DNA from 2 places in the Paenibacillus sp. JNUCC 34 genome. Region 2 is predicted to be linked to the other one. Evidence: a T-box and tRNA genes for the amino acid it is inferred to sense, from the RefSeq annotation. Region 2 holds a T-box; the other holds one or more tRNA genes.

Region 1 (10,954 bases), 420 kb from region 2:
TACTGGTCAACGGATCATATGAACCCTGATGGCATACCGCATGCCGAGATGGATAAAGAAAGCTTCGGCGTTCTCATCAATAAACTGAAGCAGGTGAAAAAAGCTGAAGTTATGTGCGGCCTGCGCATTCCTAGAGAGGAAGCTGCAACCATTGAAGGGGACAAGCTGGTCGAGACCATTCAGAATACCTTTGAGACCCTACTGCCACTGTACCGGATGGCATTTTAAATTTCGAGTTTAAAAACAAACACAGCCTTCATTCGCATGATGCGAGCGAAGGCTGTATTTTGTTGTATCCTTTCAGGCATAAGACACTGGGATCGCCCGATTCTGGCGGACAGTGGTTATTTTCTCACGCCTAGGCACGGCTCGGATGAATAGAGGGTCTCTGACGGTTACTAAGGAAAAGATGGATGAAGAACAGTATCCCCATAACGATTCCACTCGCAATAAATGGTGCACCATGACTGATGCCGTCCCACAGCCAACCGGACACGATAGGTCCAAACACCATACCCGAGCCTTGCAGAGTTAAGAAGAAGCCCCAGACGGTGCCTCTCTCGCCTTTCGGGACCAGACTGGCAACAAACGTGTTCCAAGCTGGCAATATCATGGCATACGCGATGCCGACAACGGACACCAAACCGAAAACAATCGGTAGTGATGTAAACAAAGTAAAAATACACAGTGTAAACGCGCATAGCAGAAATCCCACATTTAAGAACCATTTTGTTCCAAACCGATCAATCAGTTTACCTGCCGGAATAAGCGCCAGTACGGTAATTCCTCCCCCAACAATGAGCATCAGACTATACTGGTTCGGTGAAGCCCCAAGCTCATTACTGACATACAACGTCAGTACCGGACTGAGGAGACCGATGACAGAGGACTGCAAAAATAGCGCTGGATACACAAGCCAGCTGACATTCAAAGTAGCCTTGATCTCATGCAGTGTGGACTTGACACTTGTCCGTAGTTTGTTAAACCTATATTTTATCCCCTTTCCAGCAGCTGCTGCAGAAGAAGAAACTTCGGATTTTAGCTTTGACTTCACTCTGCCTGGAAGCAGCAGCGCGGTCAGGACAAGAATAATGCCCACTCCAATCATAATTAAGAAAGTTGTCTGATAGTTTTTGTTCGTATGCTCCATCACAAAGTTCATCGTGATCGGTCCGACTCCCGTTCCTGCCAGTGCCGCAGTCTCCAAGGCTCCCATAGCGGTACCGTTGCTGTTGTTCGGGCCGGATATTTCCGTGGCTCCGGTCATAGCGCAAGGCCATAGAGGAGCAGTTCCCGTTCCAAGGATAAGACATGCTAGCGACAGCCAAAACGGCCCGTCGGTAAACGCAATAATCACCACGCCGATGACAACCATCGATAGTGCTACGGACATGGTTGCTCGGAAGCCAAGACGTTCCGCGATCCAGCCTGCTGGACTGCGAAACAGGTTGTCCCCCAAATACTGTAAGGCAAAAGCAACACCAATAACGGTTCCCGATACGCCCAGAACATTTTTCATATATACCGGCAGAACCGCCACGAGTAATGACCCCTTAATAAACTCGACCAGAAAAATAATCGCGAGCAGCTCAAAGAAAAAAGGAGACAATAATCGGCGCTTTTTCACCGGGGAAATGACTTGCGACATATTTTCACATCCCATCGTTCATACTGTTACAGCGATATCTCTATTCTTGCCTGTTCTCGGGAAGACATGCCTCCTACATCCTTTGCTTGCATTCCCCCTTTATTTTGCTATACTCAATTTTGTTTATATGAAACACAAATTAACAATCATAAACAATTTCACACACAGAAAGGTTGTGACAGCGTCCATGGACCATAGCCGTACACCGCTCTTCACCGCACTGAAAGAACACGCGGCCAAAAACCCGGTGCAATTTCACATTCCGGGGCATAAGAAGGGCCTCGGTACTGATGCCGAATTCCGGGAATTTATAGGGGATAATGCCTTTTCGATAGATTTGATTAACATCGCTCCGCTGGATGATCTTCATCAGCCTACCGGTGTGATTGAAGAAGCACAGAAGCTTGCGGCAGATGCCTTTGGAGCGGACTACACCTTCTTTAGCGTTCAGGGTACAAGTGGAGCGATCATGACCATGATCATGTCTGTCTGCAATCCTGGAGACAAAATCATCGTTCCCCGAAATGTTCACAAGTCCGTATTATCTGCCATTATCTATTCCGGAGCCAAGCCTGTATTTGTATCGCCGGCACAGGACTCCAATGTAGGGATCGATCATGGAATTACAATTAGCTCCGTGCGCAAAGCGTTGAAAAGACACCCTGATGCCAAAGCGGTTCTTGTTATCAACCCAACCTATTTTGGGGTTAGTGCAAACTTGAAAGAAATCGTAGATCTGGCTCACAGTTACAACGTACCTGTGTTGGTTGATGAGGCGCACGGTGTACTGATTCATTTCCATGAAGACCTGCCGATGTCTGCGATGCAGGCTGGTGCTGATATGGCCGCTACGAGTGTCCATAAACTTGGCGGTTCGATGACTCAAAGCTCTGTACTCAACGTCAACACGAAAAACGGCTATGTGAATCCGTTTAGAATCCAAACGATTATCAGTATGCTAACCACGACGTCAACCTCTTACATTTTGCTGGCATCACTCGATACATCCCGGCGCAACCTGGCACTGAATGGACATGAAATGGCCCAGAAAACGATTGATATGGCCCAGTATGCCCGGCAGTCAATCAATGAGATCGAAGGCTTGTACTGCTTCGGGGAAGACATTTTGGACGGCGGCGAAGCGACCTATAGCCTTGATCCGACCAAACTGACCATTCACGTACGCCATTTGGGTATTACCGGATATGAGACCGAGAACTGGCTTCGCGAGCACTACAATATTGAGGTCGAACTCAGTGATATGTACAACATTTTGTGTTTGGTCACACCTGGAGACTCGACGGAGTCCATCGAAACACTGATTACTGCTCTCCGGCATATGTCTAAGACTTATAATAATGTAAACGAAATAAATGAGCTAATCGTTAAAATTCCGGAAATTCCTCAGCTTTCCCTAATCCCACGGGACGCGTTTTATGGCGATACAGAAGTTGTTCCGTTCAAGGAATCTGCAGGACGGATTATTGCAGAATTCATATATGTATATCCGCCAGGGATTCCTATTCTTCTGCCGGGCGAGGTTATTTCCCAAGATAACATCGATTATATTATTGACCACGTAGATGTCGGACTTCCGGTTAAAGGACCAGAGGACCGCAGCATTCAAAACGTTAAGGTCATTGTAGAGGCCGACCCGATCTTCTAAAAAAAGGCGTGAGAGATCAAAGACCCCAGTGCGTTGCACTGGGGTCTTTACGTTTAACAAATACTATTCCTGAGCTGCTACCAGCTCGTTATAAGCTGCTTCAACCGCATTCCATTCTTCTTCATCTTCGATATTGTAAAGAACCATTTCTTCATTCTCTTCTTCCATACGCAGAATGACGCCGTCTGCTCCTGGATTTTCACGCTCAAGAAGAAGTGCATACAGCTTCTCGTTAACATCAAATGTCTCTACGAGTACCATTTCCACTTCTTTGCCATGCTCGTCCGTCAAAGTAAGCACAAACTCTTCATGGTCGTGGTCGTGCTCATGATCGTGACCGCAGCCACATGCATCTCCGTGTTCATGTTTGTGATCGCTCATTGAGTAATACCTCACTTCAGTTAAATTATCTACTCCCGTATGGTAACATGGAAAAATAACTAGGTCAATTTACCAACCCAACACATTATTTCATAACTGTAATTACTTTTTCAGCCACTTTTACAAAACTGGAATCAGCTGTAGTCTTGATGTAAAAGCCGACGGAATACTTACCGACTGTTTTGAAATCATAAGTGAAGTCATCCGTACGGAACCAGAAATTATCTTTACTATTATCGAATTCCTGGGTCTGTATATCCGTCACATTTCCGGCCGGATCCGAGATCGCAACTTTGACCGAATGGATGTTATCATTTAATGTATCGATTTGGCTAAACACATTAAATTTCAGTTTGCCTTTGTTTACGTTCCCGAAAACAGTATTTCCCTTGAACAGGAAAATATGCACATTGGGCTGGATAATAATCACTTTTCCGCTATCCTTGTCCCAATGTACCGCACCGTCAATATCACGGACCGGTATGTATGTTTTGCCTTCTATAAGATAACCCCCGGCTTTTAGCTCCTGGCCATTCAACCATACTCGTACTTGTTCTTTAAAGGAATCCGCAAACAACAAAGAGCTACCGCCCATTAATGAAAGGACAAGTGTGCAGGCCATTATTTTCTTCCATTTCGATTTCATATAAAAGCATCCCTCCGTTACTTTTTCTAGTTGTTATATGTGTATACTACAAGGTAAAAAAAAAAGTTGCGCAGATACAGGGAATTATTGGTCAATTTCTTTAAGTTAATTACATGGCAGGGTTACACCTGATCTATTTATGGGATAAACACATAATAATTCGTGTAAATATACAGAGAATTCGTTAAAATATACCTGTTAGCTTACTCTATTATCATTATCGCCTGGAGGTTGAGTTCATTGACACTAAAACTGCAAATGCTAGGTACCGGTGGTGCTTTCGCAAAGTCTTTTTTTAATAACAATGCACTTATCATTGACGAAGACTTTACCCTTCTTCTCGACTGCGGGGTTACGGCGCCTATGGCCCTTCATCGTCTCGGTCGATCCTTTGAGTCTGTGGATGCTGTGCTCATTACGCACATTCATGCGGATCACGTTGGCGGCCTGGAAGAACTGGCGTTCAGAATGAAAATGCAATACAACCGCAAAATACCGTTATACATAGCCGAAGCGCTCGTTATGCCGTTGTGGGAAAACACTTTGCGTGGAGGATTGTATCAGGAAGGATCCATCACCTCTCTGAATGATGTATTTGATGTTCGTCCACTTCAACCAGGGACAGCAGTTGATATATCACCGGGCATTCGGGCCGAGCTTATCCAGACACGGCATATCCCAGGAAAGGACAGCTTCTCCATCTATTTCAATGACCGCATCTTCTACAGTGCAGATATGATCTTTGATCCGGAACTGCTAAATCGATTGGTGAACGAACGCGGTTGCGAAGTTATATTGCATGAGTGTCAGCTCGAAGGCCATGGTGCGGTTCACACCACACTAGAAGAGCTGCTGAGCCTGCCGGATCATGTCCGCAAACAGATTTATCTCATGCATTACGGTGACGAAATGAGAAGTTATGAGGGCCGTACGAACACCATGCAATTTCTCGAACAGCAACGTATTTACGAGTTGTAACAGCAGGTAGATATCTTTATCCAGTCTGTTTATGAATAAAATGCTGGGTGTAGCGGGAAGCTAGGTGTGGGAGGCGATATCAAATGAACAATGATCAACAAGCAGAAGTAGTAGCAGTACGTAAAAATGGTGATGGTGACATTGTACAGCTGAAACTCGACACAGGATCTGTCGTAGACTATAAGACCGCTCAGCAGATGGTTCAAAACAAGGAGATTAAGAACCTAAACGTATTTCGTGGGCGGGACAATGAGATGCATCTTCGTTCCAATGCCGATGGCGATCCAAGCAACAACCTCGATAATATGCCGATATTTTAAGAAAAACGTCTATCAACTTTAAAAAGACCCTGAACATTAGTATTAGTTCGGGGTCTTTTAGTTAGAATGGGGCTGTACTTTTACGTTTATTAGAGTTGTTTTTTCATCCGTACATGGGGTATTCCAGCATCGTCAAAAGGCTCGTCCGAAATGGTAACATAACCGAGCTTACTGTAAAAAGCTTCCGCCTGGCATTGTGCATCGAGCACGGAATGTAACAGCTTCAGTTCACGGGCTTGAGTCTCCATAGCCATTAATAACACACGGCCTAGACCTTTAGATCGAAAAGGCTTCCGTACGGCAATACGCTGCATTTTGGCTGAATCTTTGTTATAGTATATGACCCTACCTGTTGCCGCATATTCCCCTTCGTATTTAATCAGGATATGATGCGCGTCAGCATCCAAACTATCAAGTTCGTCGATCTCAAGATCTAACGGTACCTTCTGCTCAATGACAAATACTTCTTTACGAATGTCCAGCGCTTCACGCAACTGCTCCTCAGTCGTAACATTGATGATTTCCGCTGCCAATACAAACACCTCTTTATATGGGGAATTTCCTGCATCACTCGCCGGATATAGATGAATTATTATACAAAATTTTTGTTTTCCTGTATAGTAGAGTGAAATGTATACTATTGGAAAGGGGCTGCAAATGGGCATGGGTATGAAAGGCACAATTATTTGGTCTATCATCATTTCGGTTCTGTTGATTTACCCCATGTTTTATACCATCAAAAAAGGTTATTCCCGCAAATGGGATGATGAATAGGAAGTACACCACAAAACCGTCAGCCCTTTCCGGCCGACGGTTTTTGTTATGCTGTTACCGTTGAGGTAATCTCGACTATTTCACTGAATCTCGAAGGCTATCCTGCCGCTTTAGAGACGGTTCAGGAATCATTCTCTCTCCCCGTCCCCGGCCAGACGAATAAACATCTTTATCGACTGAACGGTCATAGACATTTTGCAGTACAGGTGCAACTGGTGCTTGTAAGTCTTCCATCTCTACGGACGATCTTGAGGAAATACTGCATCCGCCGAGCATTGGGACAGCCAAAAGCAAGGTGCAAATTCCAATCCCACTTGATCTTAGATGCTTTTTCACCGCCATTCTACCCTCTCTCCTTCTGGAAAATCATGCTTTCCTTTAGTCTGAACCGGTTTAGCAGATTTTATAACGAGAAAACAATTGACACTTGTGAAGGCAGCTGGTAATATATAAATTATCTTTCGAAACAGCATATTTTTTCATGATCTGTTAGCTCAGCTGGGAGAGCACTATCTTGACAGGGTAGGGGTCAGTGGTTCGAGCCCACTACAGATCATCACGAAGAACCCTTGTATAGCAAGGGTTTTTCTTTTTTTTATGTCTTACTCTTCCTATGCGAAATTATCAAATTGGTGCCGGATTGGTGCCCTTTATTCAACTAAAGCCTTTATGGTGCCGCCAATAACTCCAACATTACTCCTCCTGACGATGACTTACGCCTTCTACCCATCGATAAATGATTTCTTCGGAACTAACATTTTGCGTCCTATACGTACATGATGAAACTGATTTTCTTTAATCAAATCATACGTCTGATTAGTTCCGGTACCAAGAACCCTCTGAATATCTGCTACTGTAAGAACCTCAGGTAGGTGCTTCCAAATATCATCACTTACTTCTTTAATATTGAGGTTCAATCTGTGGCTTGTGAAGTTCTTCTTTCCTCTCTAGAAGCTTAACTTCATCTAAAAATATCTCAACTTCCCGATTAATTACGCTGCAGATCAGTCAGCTTTTTCTTGAGGTATTCAATTTGTGTTCATTGTTCATTTAACCAATACTCCTACTCTTTACTATTAATAAACTGATCCTTCTGTCTACTCATCACATTTCACATGTTTTCAAATGGTTCGCATTACATCAATGTACACACCTGTCAGCAATGTAGATGTTTACAAAGGTGAATTCAGCATGGTTATGTTAGGCGATTTATATTTTCCAGACATTGTCGGATGTGTTCTTTGGTCAACATGTCAATCAAATTATCGACCGAATCCTCTTCCTTACCCACAAAGTTGACCCTTACCCATAGTTTATATTTTTCATTAAACCTTGTAATTGCATTATTTTCTTGATCCCATAGATACTCATTCTCCCCTATTTGCAATCTCGAGTGATTTTCGAACTGGTTCATGAATTTCTTATTCAAATTTTCAGTGCTCATTAACCGATAGCTCCTTCGATAAGTATTTATCATCCAATAACTGCTGCTTCCGAGTTGCTTCTCTTCTTGCTTGTTTAATCGCTATTTCTACTATGGTTCTACATAGATCATTGAGCGCACTGGTTGGTTCGTTACATTCGGGAATGACAATGCCAATAAGTCCATGTTTCCCTTGAATATACTTGGTGACGTGCTCCTTGATATCTAGTACCCCTGATTGCTCCGAAACAGAATTACGTGTTTTCATCGATCGTACCTCCATTGGAATTTTTAGCTACTCATCCAATTCATCGGTCAATAGAAACCAATAGCGAAGATCGTTCCGTTTTCTTTTAGCTTACTACACCTCGACTTCCGCTTTTTTGATATTTGGGATACCATTCTAACTGCATAATTTAAAACAAAAAACCATCGTTCCCACTATCAGGCCATCCTTTACATCTCCTTTCGCCGTGAAAACCTACATTTCATTGTCTAATAAGAGCAGTTTGATTTGAACGCTTAATTCGAAGGAAAAATAATAATGACGGCCGTAAGCGGCTCGCCATTGTCAATGTAAAGTGATTTTTAAAATTAAAATCTAGCGGTATTTCGGGGTCGTCCGCACCCGCACTCATTTTGAACCCCCAGAGGGACCCGTGACCGCCTGCGCCCCGTTCCACCCCTGTTTATATATCTTTGTGTATTTGTTCATCTCTATTACAAAACGTCTGTGCAGCGCCTTAGAATCGCTGTGTTAAGGTGACAGCAATTTGTTATCGAAGTACGTAAAAAATACCGGCTATTATAAAAAATACAATCCCGGCTATAAAGAACCAGTTGGCTGCCTTCTTCTTTTGATTACGGTCATCCTTCGAATCAGCATAGAAGTTTCCTCTTTGCTGGTACCCTGTAGTCCACGCTCCAGATAAAAGTCCCGTAATCAGAAAACATACAACTCCTGCAGATATCAGCAGATCCATTACGTTCCCTCCCATCATCTCTTTGTAATAAAAACGTAAGTTGACGGGTATTGGTTACGAGTTATTTAACCGGGCTTATTATCAGATCATTTCTTCTATTCACTAATTACAAGATAATGCGTATCCACCTTGAAGTAAGCGAGCCTCTTAACCTCTTCAACAGAGAATACATCCATCATTGCTCCTGCAGCTGTCTTTTCAATATCCGATGTTTTATCTATTCCTACCGATCCGACCAGCTCGTTATCTTTATCGTAGAACATGATCGTTTCTATCTTCTCAATTAACATTCCATTCATCCTTTCTTTTAAATAGAAAGAGCCACTCTTTTTATGAGCAGCTTTTAACTGTAGAATTACTATATATCTTTACATGTTTTATTCTTTTATTTCTTTTAGTTTTCTTGGGGGTATAACTCTCCCCCAAGAGCATATTTTCGCGTTTATTTTGTGGGGTATGATTCTCCCCTACAAATGGCCGTTTTATGGGGGAGAACTCTCCACCACAACCACCTATTTTATAAAGAGAATCAATCAATGATAGGTGGGGTTTTAAATATGGATTTTGCTACTCGATCATGTAATTCTTTAGTAGATAAATTTGACGTTTTTAATAAGAGAACAGATAATACATCCTTTAATTTAAAATACTTCTCGTAAATATCTGGCTTCGTAATTTGTTTTATGAATGTAGTTATATCACCATGCACTACTTTACTTCTTAAACCGTACATGTCTTTTATCAAATTAAATGTTTCTTCCCGAACCATTGGATCGTCGGAATACAACAGACTTGCATTCAAGGCAACTCTATAACTGACTTGTTCATGCCCAGTGACAAGTAAAGCTTCAAATGCTGTAATTAGGTTAACAATGCTTTCTTCTAATCCTCTACTTGAACACGCTTGTAGATAATGATTTAAAGCAAAGACCCATTCCGTAGCTTTCCAATTTGATTTTTCTCGTAAATATCTCTGCGAACGATTATGTTCTATTAGAAGATTATGAACTTCTTTAATTTTATCAATATCGTTCTTGTTAATAATGATTGAATTTTCAGGGCATGTTGTGAAATTGTCATCTTTAGTAGGATAATAGTTCATCAATAAAGTGTTTCCCAACCTTAATAAGTCATAAATAATCTCGCCCTTCATTTCACTCTCGGTACCGGCCCAAACGGAAATATTGACCAAGGGGAGTGCAATTCTTAATGCATCAAATAATATTCCAGGCATCGATTCTACTGTAGCTACATCATTTCTACTCCATACGAGAATAGTATTTTCTTGGTCAGGTTTTAAGTAAAAGAATTCATTTATTACTTGAATTCCAACCTCATCTAGATTTATTCCGTATAACTTAACGCGTTCACTCATATTGTCCTCTCCTCTTCCTTCACTAACATCAAGATTCGACATCCCAGAAATGTCTCCTTCTAGAAAAGGATCATGTGCACGGTCTTTTTGAACAACTTCAATAAAAAAGCCGCTTTTTCGGCGGCTTCACTTTTAATGTGTTACTTAGTTGTATATTCACTTACTTCAAACGTTAAAATCTTATCGAATATTACATAATCTATCCGTTTACTGAAAGGTCCTTTGTTGTTGGTATACTTGTTAATTGCATATTTAGCTGATCCTGTTCCAGCGTCACGTGCATCAAACCAATTTAAAAATGCATTTATTTCACTCATTGGTAGATCGTATTCTTTTTCCAATCCTGTTGTCATTGTTACAACTAATATCGCTCTATCACCTGATGGTTGAGGTTCCGGATTAGGTTCTGGATTAGGTTCTGGTTCGAGATCATTCAATCGAGACAAATCAAATTCTTCTACTACAGCCATTCCCCCGGAATTAATATTTCCATCTTTTATAAATGTCCCACCAAGAAAGTACAATTTATCATTAACAATCTGAAAAGTAGTATTCCTGTCTCTGAACTCAGAATTTGGAACTGGCGTTAAAGTTTCAGTGGTTAAATCGTAAGTAGAAATTATACTTCGTCCATATATAACCAACTTGCCATTATTGTCTAAAACTACGCCCCATGCAGTAGAATCTAGCTCTTTAATTAACGTCCAGGTATCTTGAATGTGATCATATTTATAGATTGAACTTTTTTCATTCTCAATAT
Region 2 (10,954 bases):
CAGAATCGCAGCGGTTGGACCTGCAACAGCGGGTGCTTTACGTGAACGTGGGATTACTGCTGAAGTGCTGAAGGAACGCTACCAGGCAGAAGGACTTGTGGATGCATTCGGACCGGAGTTGAAGGCAGGTCAGCAAGTACTTCTTCCACGTGGAGATCTCGGCCGGAGCTGGCTTCCAGAGGAACTGACCCGAATGGGACTGCATGTGACAGACATCAAGACATATGAAACGATCCTTTGCGGTGAGGATGACGACGAGCTGCTCAAACTGTTTGAGGAAGGCGGCATTCATGCCGTTACGTTCACCAGTTCTTCGACCGTTACGAACTTGCTGCGTGTCCTGGAACGGATGGGTGGAGACGCGCACACACCACTGGAGCTGCTTCGCGATAGTACTATTGCCTGCATCGGTCCGCTGACAGCCGAAACGGCCAAGGAGGCAGGGCTGAACGTATCGATTATGGCTGAGGAAGCGACAATCGATAGCCTGGTCGATGCTTTGTGTGAATGGAATAAGGACGAACCGCGCCGCCACCGGGATTGATTTATAAGGGACTTATAAATTTAATATGAGACAATTCGACATTATACTTTTTTAACCTGGAGGGATTGAACATGAGTTTTCCGATTGTACGCCACCGCCGGTTGCGTCAAAGTGCTGGCATTCGCAACATGGTCCGTGAGACAGTATTGAACATCGAAGATTTAGTGCAACCCATCTTTGTAACCCATGGAACCGGAGTAAAGACTGAGATTTCATCCATGCCGGGAGTGTTTCATTTCTCTTTGGATACGCTGAAAGAGGAAGTGAACGAAATTGCTGCTCTTGGAATTCCGGCTGTGCTGCTGTTTGGTATACCTGAAAGCAAAGATAGCGTGGGATCGTCCGGTTTTGCGGATGATGGGATCGTTCAGGAAGCAACACGGCTTATTAAGGAATGGTATCCTGATCTGTTGGTAATCGCCGATACTTGCCTTTGCGAATTTACAGATCACGGACATTGCGGTATGGTTCATACGTTTGAACGTGACGGGCATGTCCATGGAGACGTAATGAACGACGAATCTTTGGAACTTCTGGCACGTACAGCGGTTTCCCAAGCAAAAGCCGGTGCTGATATCATTGCTCCTTCCAACATGATGGACGGGTTCGTGCAAGCAATTCGGACAGCGCTAGATGAAGAAGGCTTCCAGCATATTCCGATCATGTCTTATTCGGTTAAATATGCTTCTGCCTTTTACGGGCCATTCCGTGAAGCGGCTGATTCTGCTCCGCAGTTCGGCGACCGTAAGACATATCAGATGGATCCTGCTAATGTACGGGAAGCGCTGCGTGAAGCTGAAAGTGATGTGCTCGAAGGTGCTGACATGCTTATGGTCAAGCCGGCTCTCGCATACCTGGATATTGTGAGATTGCTTCGGGATCAGTTTGATCTGCCGCTTGTAGCCTATAATGTCAGCGGTGAATACTCGATGGTCAAAGCAGCTGCAATGCAGGGATGGATTAATGAACAGGCAATCGTGTTGGAAATGCTCACAGGAATGAAGCGAGCCGGAGCAGACATTATTATTACTTATTTCTCCAAAGATGCAGCTCGCTGGATCCGGAACCGTTAGAAATAGTATTGTCATTTGACAGATAGGAGTGGCATGAAATGAGTCAAGGTATGCGAAAAGAAGAAGCGTCACGTGTCGCCTTTGAAGAGGCGAAACATTATATTCCAGGCGGCGTCAACAGTCCGGTACGGGCATTCAAATCGGTGGGGTTGACACCGATCTATATGGAACGCGGTGAAGGAAGTCGCGTGTATGATATTGACGGCAACAGCTTTATTGATTATGTCGGATCATGGGGGCCGCTTATTATGGGCCATGCCCATCCTGACGTTGTAGAAGCGCTGCGTGAAACGGCTACCAAAGGCACGAGCTTTGGAGCACCGACACTGCTCGAAACAGAGATGGCGAAACTTGTCTGTGAACGTGTACCTTCAATCGAAGTTGTCCGGATGGTGAATTCCGGGACGGAAGCAACGATGAGTGCGATCCGTCTTGCTCGTGGTTACACCGGCCGCAGTAAGATTATTAAATTCGAAGGCTCTTATCATGGGCATGCTGACAGCTTACTTATTAAAGCGGGTTCAGGTATCGCAACGCTGGGTTTACCGGATAGCCCGGGTGTTCCAGAAGCGGTAGCAACGAATACGATTGCTGTTCCGTATAATGACCTGGAGTCGGTGCAACTGGCGTTTGAACGCTTTGGCAACGAGATTGCGGCTGTTATTGTGGAGCCTGTAGCAGGGAACATGGGTGTTGTGCCTCCACATGAAGGGTTCTTGGAAGGTTTACGTAAGGTAACGACGGATTACGGCAGCCTGCTTATTTTTGATGAGGTTATGACTGGCTTCCGTGTGGACATTCATTGTGCCCAGGGAAGATTCGGTGTTACGCCGGACTTAACTTGCCTTGGAAAAGTAATTGGCGGAGGTCTGCCTGTGGGTGCCTATGGCGGTAAACGTGAGATTATGGACCAGATAGCGCCAGCCGGTCCTATTTATCAAGCAGGAACCCTGAGTGGTAATCCGCTTGCCATGGCAGCCGGCTACACCACGCTTAAGCTGCTGACGCCGGCTATATATGATCAACTAGAAGAGCGGGGAGCACAGCTTCAGGCTGGCTTAGAACGGAATGCTCGTGAATTCGGTATACCACTATCCATTAATCGCATTGGATCGATGGTCTGCCCATTCTTTACAGACCAGCAGGTAATCAATTTCGATACGGCCAAGAGCAGTGATCTGGACTTGTTCCGCCGTTATTTTGCAGCGATGGTTCAGGAGGGGGTTAGCGTACCTCCATCTCAGTTCGAAGGCATGTTCATATCGGCGGCGCATACGAAGGAAGACATTGATGCGACGATCGAAGCTAATTACAATGCCTTTAAAAGCCTGTGAGCTACCAAGGGAACTGGGTTCGGCGCGGTGAGTGGCTGGAACTGACGCCGGGCAAAATTCTGACTGGACAGTCTGATCGTGAGGGTGCTACGGCAAAGTGGCTGCTCGAAACCGTAGGAATGCCGGAGAAGCTTTTGCGAAAGCTCCAGCATACTGAAGGCATACAGTGGAGAGGAGATCGGCTGCGGCTGTCTCTTTTCCCAGCGAGGGAGGCGGGCATCGAACCGATATGGAGCGAGCTGGAGATTCTATACGAGGATGATTTTTGCCTCGTCGTGAACAAGCCTGCCGGTATGGCCGTTCATCCGGATGACCGTGGAACCGAGACGACATTGAACCACGCTGTAGCTGCTTATTACGAAGTATCGGGAGTGGAAGCGGCTGTCCGCCACATTCATCGCCTTGATAAAGATACAACGGGCCCTGTGCTATATGCCAAAAACGAGTATGCCCAGCTCAAGCTCGATGAAGCGATGAGACAGAAGGAAATTGTCCGGATTTATGCGGCTATTGTCCAGGGACGTGTGTCACCGGACTTGAAGGTGATTGATCTGCCGATCGGCAGAGATAGGCATCATGCCCAGCGCAGGCGTGTATCGCTGACCGGTCAGTCAGCCGTGACGCGGGTGATTGAATCCGAAGTGTATAGAGAAGCCAGTGTGCTGTATTTAAGCCTGGAGACTGGGAGGACCCATCAGATTCGCGTCCATTTAAGCCATATGGGACATGCTATTCTCGGAGATTCACTGTATGGCGGATATTCTGTCAGCTTCGGCCGTCAGGCGCTCCATGGGGCGCGGCTGAGCTTTTCTCACCCGTTTACGGGAGAGATTATTGAGGTCTCCGCCCCGTGGCCTGAGGATCTTCTCCGGCTGAAGGAAGAAATATCAAGTAAACTTTTTCTGAGATAGAGGCCGTTTTGAACGGCCTTTTTTGTTTTGGTTTTGGATATTGTTTTACGCAATGAGGGATTTAACAGGTGAATAGGGGTTCCGTTAAGTGATTTCCGGATAGTGCCCGCAAAAAAGTCATGCTCCCCCAATTTTGGCATATAGATAAGTTGAGTGACAAAAATGGGCTCATGCCGCGGGATCAGCCCGCGGATAGTATATGCCGAAAGGAGGACATTCCCGTGTTCGACCAGTCCTACGGATTGCGGTTTGATATTTACGAACGCATTATTTTATCGGAAGATCTGCCGGGAATTGAAGAACTGGAAGAGGTTGAATTAATACCGCATATCCAGGTAATCAGTCAGGAGGAGCAGGCGACACTTCGCGGCCATCTGCTATTGGCGGGGCTGTATCGAGGAGACACCGAAGCGGGGGAGTCCGAGCCGCTGGAACATTGGATTCCGGTGGAAATCACCGTTCCTATGAATCGGGTGTCTTCGCTGGACGATATTGCAGTGGAGATTGAAAATTTCGATGTCGACCTGCTGTCTACTCGAAGTCTGAATATCACAGGAGTACTCTCGCTAAAAGGTATTCAAGCTGCCGTTCAGGGGCCCAATGACGGTGCTTGGAACAATGAGGAAATCACTGTGGTACATGCTCCCGACACATTCGCAGGAGATGGTTTAGGGCATGACACAGCGGCACGCCAGCATGAGAGTATTCAGTCGGAGGGCCCGTCGCCATTTTATTCCCCTCAAGTACAGGAAGTTTATGCACAGGATGAGCAGATAACAGGCTTTGATTTGCACGCGCAGGCTAGCGGTCGCCCTGAGGAGTTCCAAAGTGAGCAGCATCAGGAGGGTTCTGGGTTCGGCGACCAGGGATCCGTTAACTTGTATACAGCGGATGGAGCTACAGGGCAGGAGTTACATAGAGAGCAGCCATCACAGGAATTTGCTCCATCTCAACCAGCTGAACCGCCGTTTTCGGACCCAAGCATTCAGTCGGCACAGAGCATATCGCAATCGAATCCGAATGTATGGAATTTTGAACGGGTTGATCAATCGGAAAATAGTGATCAGAGCCTAACGAGCAATATTTCAGGAATTACAGAAGAGAGTGAGCAAGATTCAATACCGGTATTGGCTTCTTCACATCAAGAGGTGGATGAGTCACCCGAGGACAAGGAAGATTCGGTAGTTGCTTCTGTTCAGGAGACCGTATTTCTTGCCGATGAGTCTCCGATTCAAGAGGAACCTCTGGCGAAGCCAGAACTGAAAGTGGCGTTTACGAGTAAAAACAGCACGGTAGGCAGTTCATCAGGCGTCGGCCTTTCTTCGCTATTGCAGTCAAGCCGTACCGTTCAGGAACAGGAAGTTGCGGCACGCGAGGAAGAGGAACAGGTAGAGGATCAGGCAGAACCGCTTGCATCGGATGATGTTAAGTGGAAGTCGTTGTTTCTTGGAAGTCGGCAGGAAGACACTCCTTTCCGCAAAGTTCGATTATGCATCGTACAGCGTGAGGAAACATTAGAAACTATCGCCGAGAGGTACCAACTGAGCCCGCGCGAGCTATTACTTTATAACAGGCTGTCGGAACAGAGTATAGAGGAAGGCCAAGTCCTGTATATCCCGTAATACCTTGTATGAACAGAGACATTTCTTGAAAGATCACAATCAGGCTACTCGAGGACTTATCCTGGGGTGGCCTGATTGGTTTTGCGGTCAAGGCGCTGGAATATCTTCTAGATCTTATGATAGATAAAGTTGAAGCTTCCTGAAATATTGACTATAAACAATAAGCAAGTTATAGTTGACTATAGTCAATTCAGGCATATTGGAATACAATATGGTAATACTATACAGAGCATTTGCAAATTACAAACAACTGTGAACGGGAAGAGTAGGAAGAGAAATGGCCTTCAGAGAGCGGAATTGTAGCGCTGAGAGATCCCGCAGGAACCATCTTGCCGAAGTCGCCCCGGAGTTGCCTGCTTGAACTTTAGTGCATGGATGATCCTGTGCAAAAGCTAGAGCATGCCGGCTGCAGCCGTTACCTGTGTAAAGTGTCGCATCGCTTGGATTTGCCGTACCTAGGCAGTCATGAACCAACGGTGCGAAACAAAGGTGGTACCGCGAGAGAACAACAGTCTTTCGTCCTTTGAGGACGAAGGACTTTTTTTGTTTTTTAATGAAAAAGTTCTTAGAAGTAAAAACGGCTAAAACGATTCTGTATGGCAATGCTGACTAAGTAACGGAGGTACGAGAATTATGGAACAAAAGGACAATCAAACCTCGGCACAAATGCCGACCACTTATGATCCAAAAGCAGCAGAACAAAAATGGTATACCTACTGGAAAGAAGGCGGGTTTTTCAACGCTGGGCAGCGTCCGGATGCAGAGCCTTATACGATTGTTATTCCGCCGCCGAATGTTACCGGTATGCTTCATATCGGTCATGCTTTGGACTTCACATTACAAGATATTTTGATCCGTGTGAAAAGAATGCAGGGGTACGATGCACTGTGGCTTCCAGGCTCCGATCATGCGGGAATCGCTACACAAACAAAGGTAGAACAGAAGCTGCGTGAGCAGGGCATCTCTCGTTATGATCTTGGACGCGAGAAGTTTCTTGAGAAGGTATGGGAATGGAAAGAGCAGTATGCTAATACGATTCGTGATCAATGGGCTAAAATGGGTCTTTCTCTCGACTATTCCAGAGAGCGTTTCACACTGGATGAAGGGTTGTCTAAAGCTGTCCGCGAAGTGTTTGTGAAGTTCTATGACAAAGGGCTCATCTACCGCGGCAAACGTATTATTAACTGGGATCCTGCAGCACGTACTGCATTATCCGACATTGAGGTTGAATATAAGGAAGTTCAGGGACATCTGTATCATTTGACCTATCCGTTGAAAGATGGAAGTGGCAGCATTACGGTTGCGACTACCCGTCCGGAAACGATGCTTGGTGATACGGCTGTAGCTGTTCATCCTGAAGATGAAAGATATAAAGATATGATCGGAAAAACGTTGATTCTTCCTATTATCGGACGTGAAATTACGGTTATTGCGGATGAATATGTTGAGAAGGATTTCGGAAGTGGTGCTGTGAAAATTACGCCTGCCCATGATCCAAATGACTTTGAAATGGGTCTTCGCCATGACCTGCCACAAATAACCGTTATGGATGAAACCGGTACGATGAACAGTCATGCCGGCAAATATGAAGGTTTAGACCGTAGCGAGTGCCGGAAACAAATTGTAAATGATTTGAAAGAGTCCGGTGTACTCATTAAAATTGAAGATCACGTCCACCAAGTAGGTCACAGTGAGCGCAGCGGCGCTGTTGTAGAGCCTTATTTGTCAACCCAGTGGTTCGTGAAGATGCAGCCTCTGGCTGAAAGAGCGATTGAAGCGCAAAAGTCAGGTGAAGGCGTGAATTTTGTACCTGAACGCTTCGAGAAAACGTATCTCCAGTGGATTGAGAATGTACGTGATTGGTGTATTTCACGTCAACTGTGGTGGGGTCATCGGATTCCGGCATGGTACTGCGGACAATGTGGAGAGATCCATGTTGCTCATGATGAAGTTGCAGCCTGCTCCAAATGTGGAAGCACGAACATGAAGCAGGATGAGGACGTACTTGATACTTGGTTCAGTTCCGCGCTCTGGCCGTTTTCGACTTTGGGATGGCCGGAAGATACCGAGGATCTCAAGCGTTATTATCCGACGAGTGTCCTGGTTACTGGATATGACATCATTTACTTCTGGGTAGCTCGTATGATATTTACGGCACTCGAATTTACAGATGAGAAACCTTTTAAAGATGTCCTTATGCACGGATTGGTTCGTGATGCCGACGGTAAGAAAATGTCGAAATCACTTGGCAACGGGGTGGACCCGCTGGATGTTATCGAGAAATATGGTACCGATGCAATGCGCTATATGATCTCGACAAGCAGCACGCCGGGTCAAGACCTTCGTTTCCGCTGGGAACGGGTGGAACAGGCACGGAATTTTGCTAACAAAATTTGGAACGCCTCCCGCTTTGCATTAATGAATCTGGAAGGCTTTAAACATAGCGATATCGACATCAGTGGAAACCTAGGAACAGCGGATCGCTGGATTCTTCACCGTCTGAACGAAACTTCACGCGATATTACGCGTCTAATTGATGCCTATGAATTTGGCGAAACAGGTCGACTGCTCTATAATTTCATCTGGGACGACTTGTGTGATTGGTATATTGAGTTTGCGAAGCTGTCGCTTTATGGCGAGGATCAAGCTGCAAAGAAAAAGACCCAGTCTGTACTTGCCTATGTTCTTGACCGTACGATGCGTCTGATTCATCCATTCATGCCATTTATTTCGGAAGAAATTTGGCAACATTTGCCGCATGAAGGCGAGACTGTTATGCTCTCCTCTTGGCCGACCTATGACGCTTCCTTGGAGAACAAAGAAGCTGAGGCTGAAATGGATCTGCTGATGGACGTTATCCGTGCCGTTCGTAATATCCGTGCTGAAGTAAACGTACCGATGAGTAAAAAAATAGAGCTGATGCTCAGTGCAGCAGATGCGAACGTACTGGGCATTGTTGAACGTAATGCGGATTATATCCGTCGCTTCTGCAACACCTCAGAGTACCAAGCCGGTCTTGGCCTTGAGGCCCCGGATAAAGCGATGACAGCCATCGTAACAGGAGTTGAATTGTATCTCCCACTGGCTGGTCTGATCGATATTGAACAAGAGATCGCTCGCCTTGAAAAAGAAGTTCAACACTTGACCAGCGAGGTAGATCGTGTGGAGAAGAAGCTAAGTAATCAAGGCTTCGTTTCCAAGGCTCCGGCTAAAGTGATTGAAGAAGAGCGGGCTAAACAGGCGGATTACTCTGAGAAGAGGAACAAAGTAATCGCCCGGATTGAAGAGCTGAGAGGTTAAGATAACACTAATATAGACCTGAAGGTGAGAAGCATGGGTAACCATAATGGGGCTGTTCTGCCAGCCCCTCTACTAAGTTATGAGGAAGCGGTAGATTGGATTAACGGACTGATTCCATTCGGTATCCGGCCGGGTATGGCTCGTATTCAAGCATTGCTGGAACGGCTGGGAAATCCGCAGCGGCGTCTAAAGTTCATTCATGTTGCAGGCACGAATGGCAAAGGGTCGACCTGTGCGTTTTTGACAGAGGTTCTTCTGCAGAGTGGATATGATGTGGGCACCTTTACATCTCCTTACATTACGAAATTTACTAATCGGTTCCAGTTTAATGGGAAAGATATATCTGAGGATACGTTGCTTAAGCTGGCAAACCGATTGCATCCGCTCGTTCAGGAAATCGCAGAAACAGAGCTCGGTTCTCCAACGTTTTTTGAGGTATCTACAGCTCTTGCCATTTTGTATTATGCCGTGGACAGTGTTCCGGATGTCGTTGTGTGGGAAACAGGCCTTGGTGGCAGGATGGACGTGACAAATGTTGTACATCCCGTCATCTCGGTAATTACCAATATTGGTATGGATCATACGGATATTTTGGGAGAGACCGTCGAAGAGATTGCCTCGGAAAAAGCGGGAATTATTAAGCCAGGTGTACCTGTTGTCAGTGCTGTAACTCAGCCTGAGGCCATTAAGGTCTTGAAGGACGCAGCTGAGCGGAATCGCTCGACTCTGTATCTGGCAGGTGAGCAGTTCTCTTATGAGCGGATGGGAGGCAATGAAGAGGTTCAGACGTTCCACTTCTCTGGGCCTTTCCGCAGCTTGGATATCAGCATTACTATGCAGGGTGAGCATCAATGTTCGAATGCAGCCTGTGCAATGATGAGTCTTGAGGTGCTTCGTCACTACATGGCTTTTGTTATTGAGGATGACAATGTTCAAAAGGGGTTTCATGCTACCAAGTGGGCTGGAAGATTGGAGCAGGTATGCTCCTCTCCCCGGATTATTGTAGACGGGGCCCATAACCCGGAGGGGGCCGAATCTTTGGCCAATAGCCTTCCGAACATTTATAAATACCAGAATCTGAATTTAATGATGGGAATGCTGGCAAATAAGCATCATGAAACGTATTTGAAGCATATACTGCCTATAGTGGATACGCTTATCCTGACCGAACCGGATTTTCGGAGAAAAATGGACGCCAAGGCGTTAGGAGACATCGTAGAGCAGATAAGGGGAAAATACGCCAAACAAACGCTGCAAATCATCATAGAACCAGACTGGAAAAACGCACTTGAATTGTTGAAGTCACGGACGGAAGCGGAGGATCTTGGGGTGGTGTCGGGCACGTTATATTTGATTGCCGACGTGCGTTCCAACCTCCTGGGCCTTTCCGATTCTGAAAAAGGTTGGTGATAACTGTTGGATACTTCAGAACATGTTCATTTTATAGGAATTGGCGGCTACGGTATGAGCGCCATTGCAAGAGTTATGCTGGAAATGGGTTATAAGGTCACGGGTTCTGATGTGGCATCCCAGGAATTAACAGAAAAATTGGCAGCTAAAGGCGCCAAAATATATATTGGCCATACGGCTGAGCAGGTACAAGGAGCTGATCTGGTCGTATATTCGACAGCCTTGTCCAGAGATAATGTGGAGCGGGTAGCTGCGGAACAGCAGAACATCCCGGTTCTTCATCGCGCTCAAATGCTTGCAAGGCTGCTCAATGAAGGCAAGGGTGTTGCCGTAGCGGGCGCCCATGGCAAAACGACGACGTCTTCTATGATCGCGCTCGTTATGGAAGAGTGCGGAGTCGATCCGACCTTCATTATCGGCGGAGAGATTATGAACGTTGGTACGAATGCCAAGGCAGGCAAAGGCGAGTATGTGGTAGCTGAAGCAGATGAGAGTGACGGTTCATTCCTGCAATATCACCCATGGCTTGGTGTTGTATTAAACATTGAAGCCGATCACTTGGAGAACTATGATGGTGATTTTGATCGTTTAAAGGCAGCTTATGTGCAGTTTCTGACCCAAATCAGAGAAGATGGCACTGCAGTTGTATGTGTGGACGATCAGAACATACAGGCTATATTGCCGGAGCTGAATCGTGTAGAAATGACCACTTATGGAATTCATACCGATGCAGAGTATATGGCCAGCGATCTGGTGCTTG

Evidence for each region. The T-box of region 2 lies ahead of AC2TF5_RS21030 (valine--tRNA ligase). A T-box ahead of a tRNA ligase gene usually reads a tRNA of that ligase, here a tRNA-Val.
Region 1: it encodes a tRNA-Val, which carries the amino acid that the T-box ahead of AC2TF5_RS21030 (valine--tRNA ligase) is inferred to sense. The anticodon was not compared.

Annotation. Positions count from the first base shown of each region.
Region 1 covers NZ_CM177770.1:4,060,263-4,071,216, forward strand. Annotated here, with positions in the region: gene AC2TF5_RS19055 (YktB family protein) at 1-228, shown strand, start outside; gene AC2TF5_RS19060 (MFS transporter) at 359-1,648, opposite strand; gene AC2TF5_RS19065 (aminotransferase class I/II-fold pyridoxal phosphate-dependent enzyme) at 1,836-3,314, shown strand; gene AC2TF5_RS19070 (DUF1292 domain-containing protein) at 3,378-3,695, opposite strand; gene AC2TF5_RS19075 (stalk domain-containing protein) at 3,781-4,341, opposite strand; gene AC2TF5_RS19080 (MBL fold metallo-hydrolase) at 4,582-5,319, shown strand; gene AC2TF5_RS19085 (DUF3892 domain-containing protein) at 5,403-5,639, shown strand; gene AC2TF5_RS19090 (GNAT family N-acetyltransferase) at 5,729-6,172, opposite strand; gene AC2TF5_RS19095 (hypothetical protein) at 6,489-6,755, opposite strand; tRNA gene AC2TF5_RS19100 (tRNA-Val) at 6,897-6,969, shown strand; gene AC2TF5_RS19105 (helix-turn-helix domain-containing protein) at 7,136-7,330, opposite strand; gene AC2TF5_RS19110 (hypothetical protein) at 7,847-8,104, opposite strand; gene AC2TF5_RS19115 (DUF5316 family protein) at 8,613-8,819, opposite strand; gene AC2TF5_RS19120 (hypothetical protein) at 8,915-9,109, opposite strand; gene AC2TF5_RS19125 (hypothetical protein) at 9,349-10,236, opposite strand; gene AC2TF5_RS19130 (Kelch repeat-containing protein) at 10,335-10,954, opposite strand, start outside.
Region 2 covers NZ_CM177770.1:4,476,723-4,487,676, reverse strand. Annotated here, with positions in the region: gene cobA (uroporphyrinogen-III C-methyltransferase) at 1-544, shown strand, start outside; gene hemB (porphobilinogen synthase) at 616-1,617, shown strand; gene hemL (glutamate-1-semialdehyde 2,1-aminomutase) at 1,656-2,951, shown strand; gene AC2TF5_RS21040 (RluA family pseudouridine synthase) at 2,948-3,862, shown strand; gene AC2TF5_RS21035 (LysM peptidoglycan-binding domain-containing protein) at 4,084-5,484, shown strand; T-box leader at 5,728-6,011, shown strand; gene AC2TF5_RS21030 (valine--tRNA ligase) at 6,118-8,784, shown strand; gene AC2TF5_RS21025 (bifunctional folylpolyglutamate synthase/dihydrofolate synthase) at 8,818-10,194, shown strand; gene murC (UDP-N-acetylmuramate--L-alanine ligase) at 10,201-10,954, shown strand, end outside.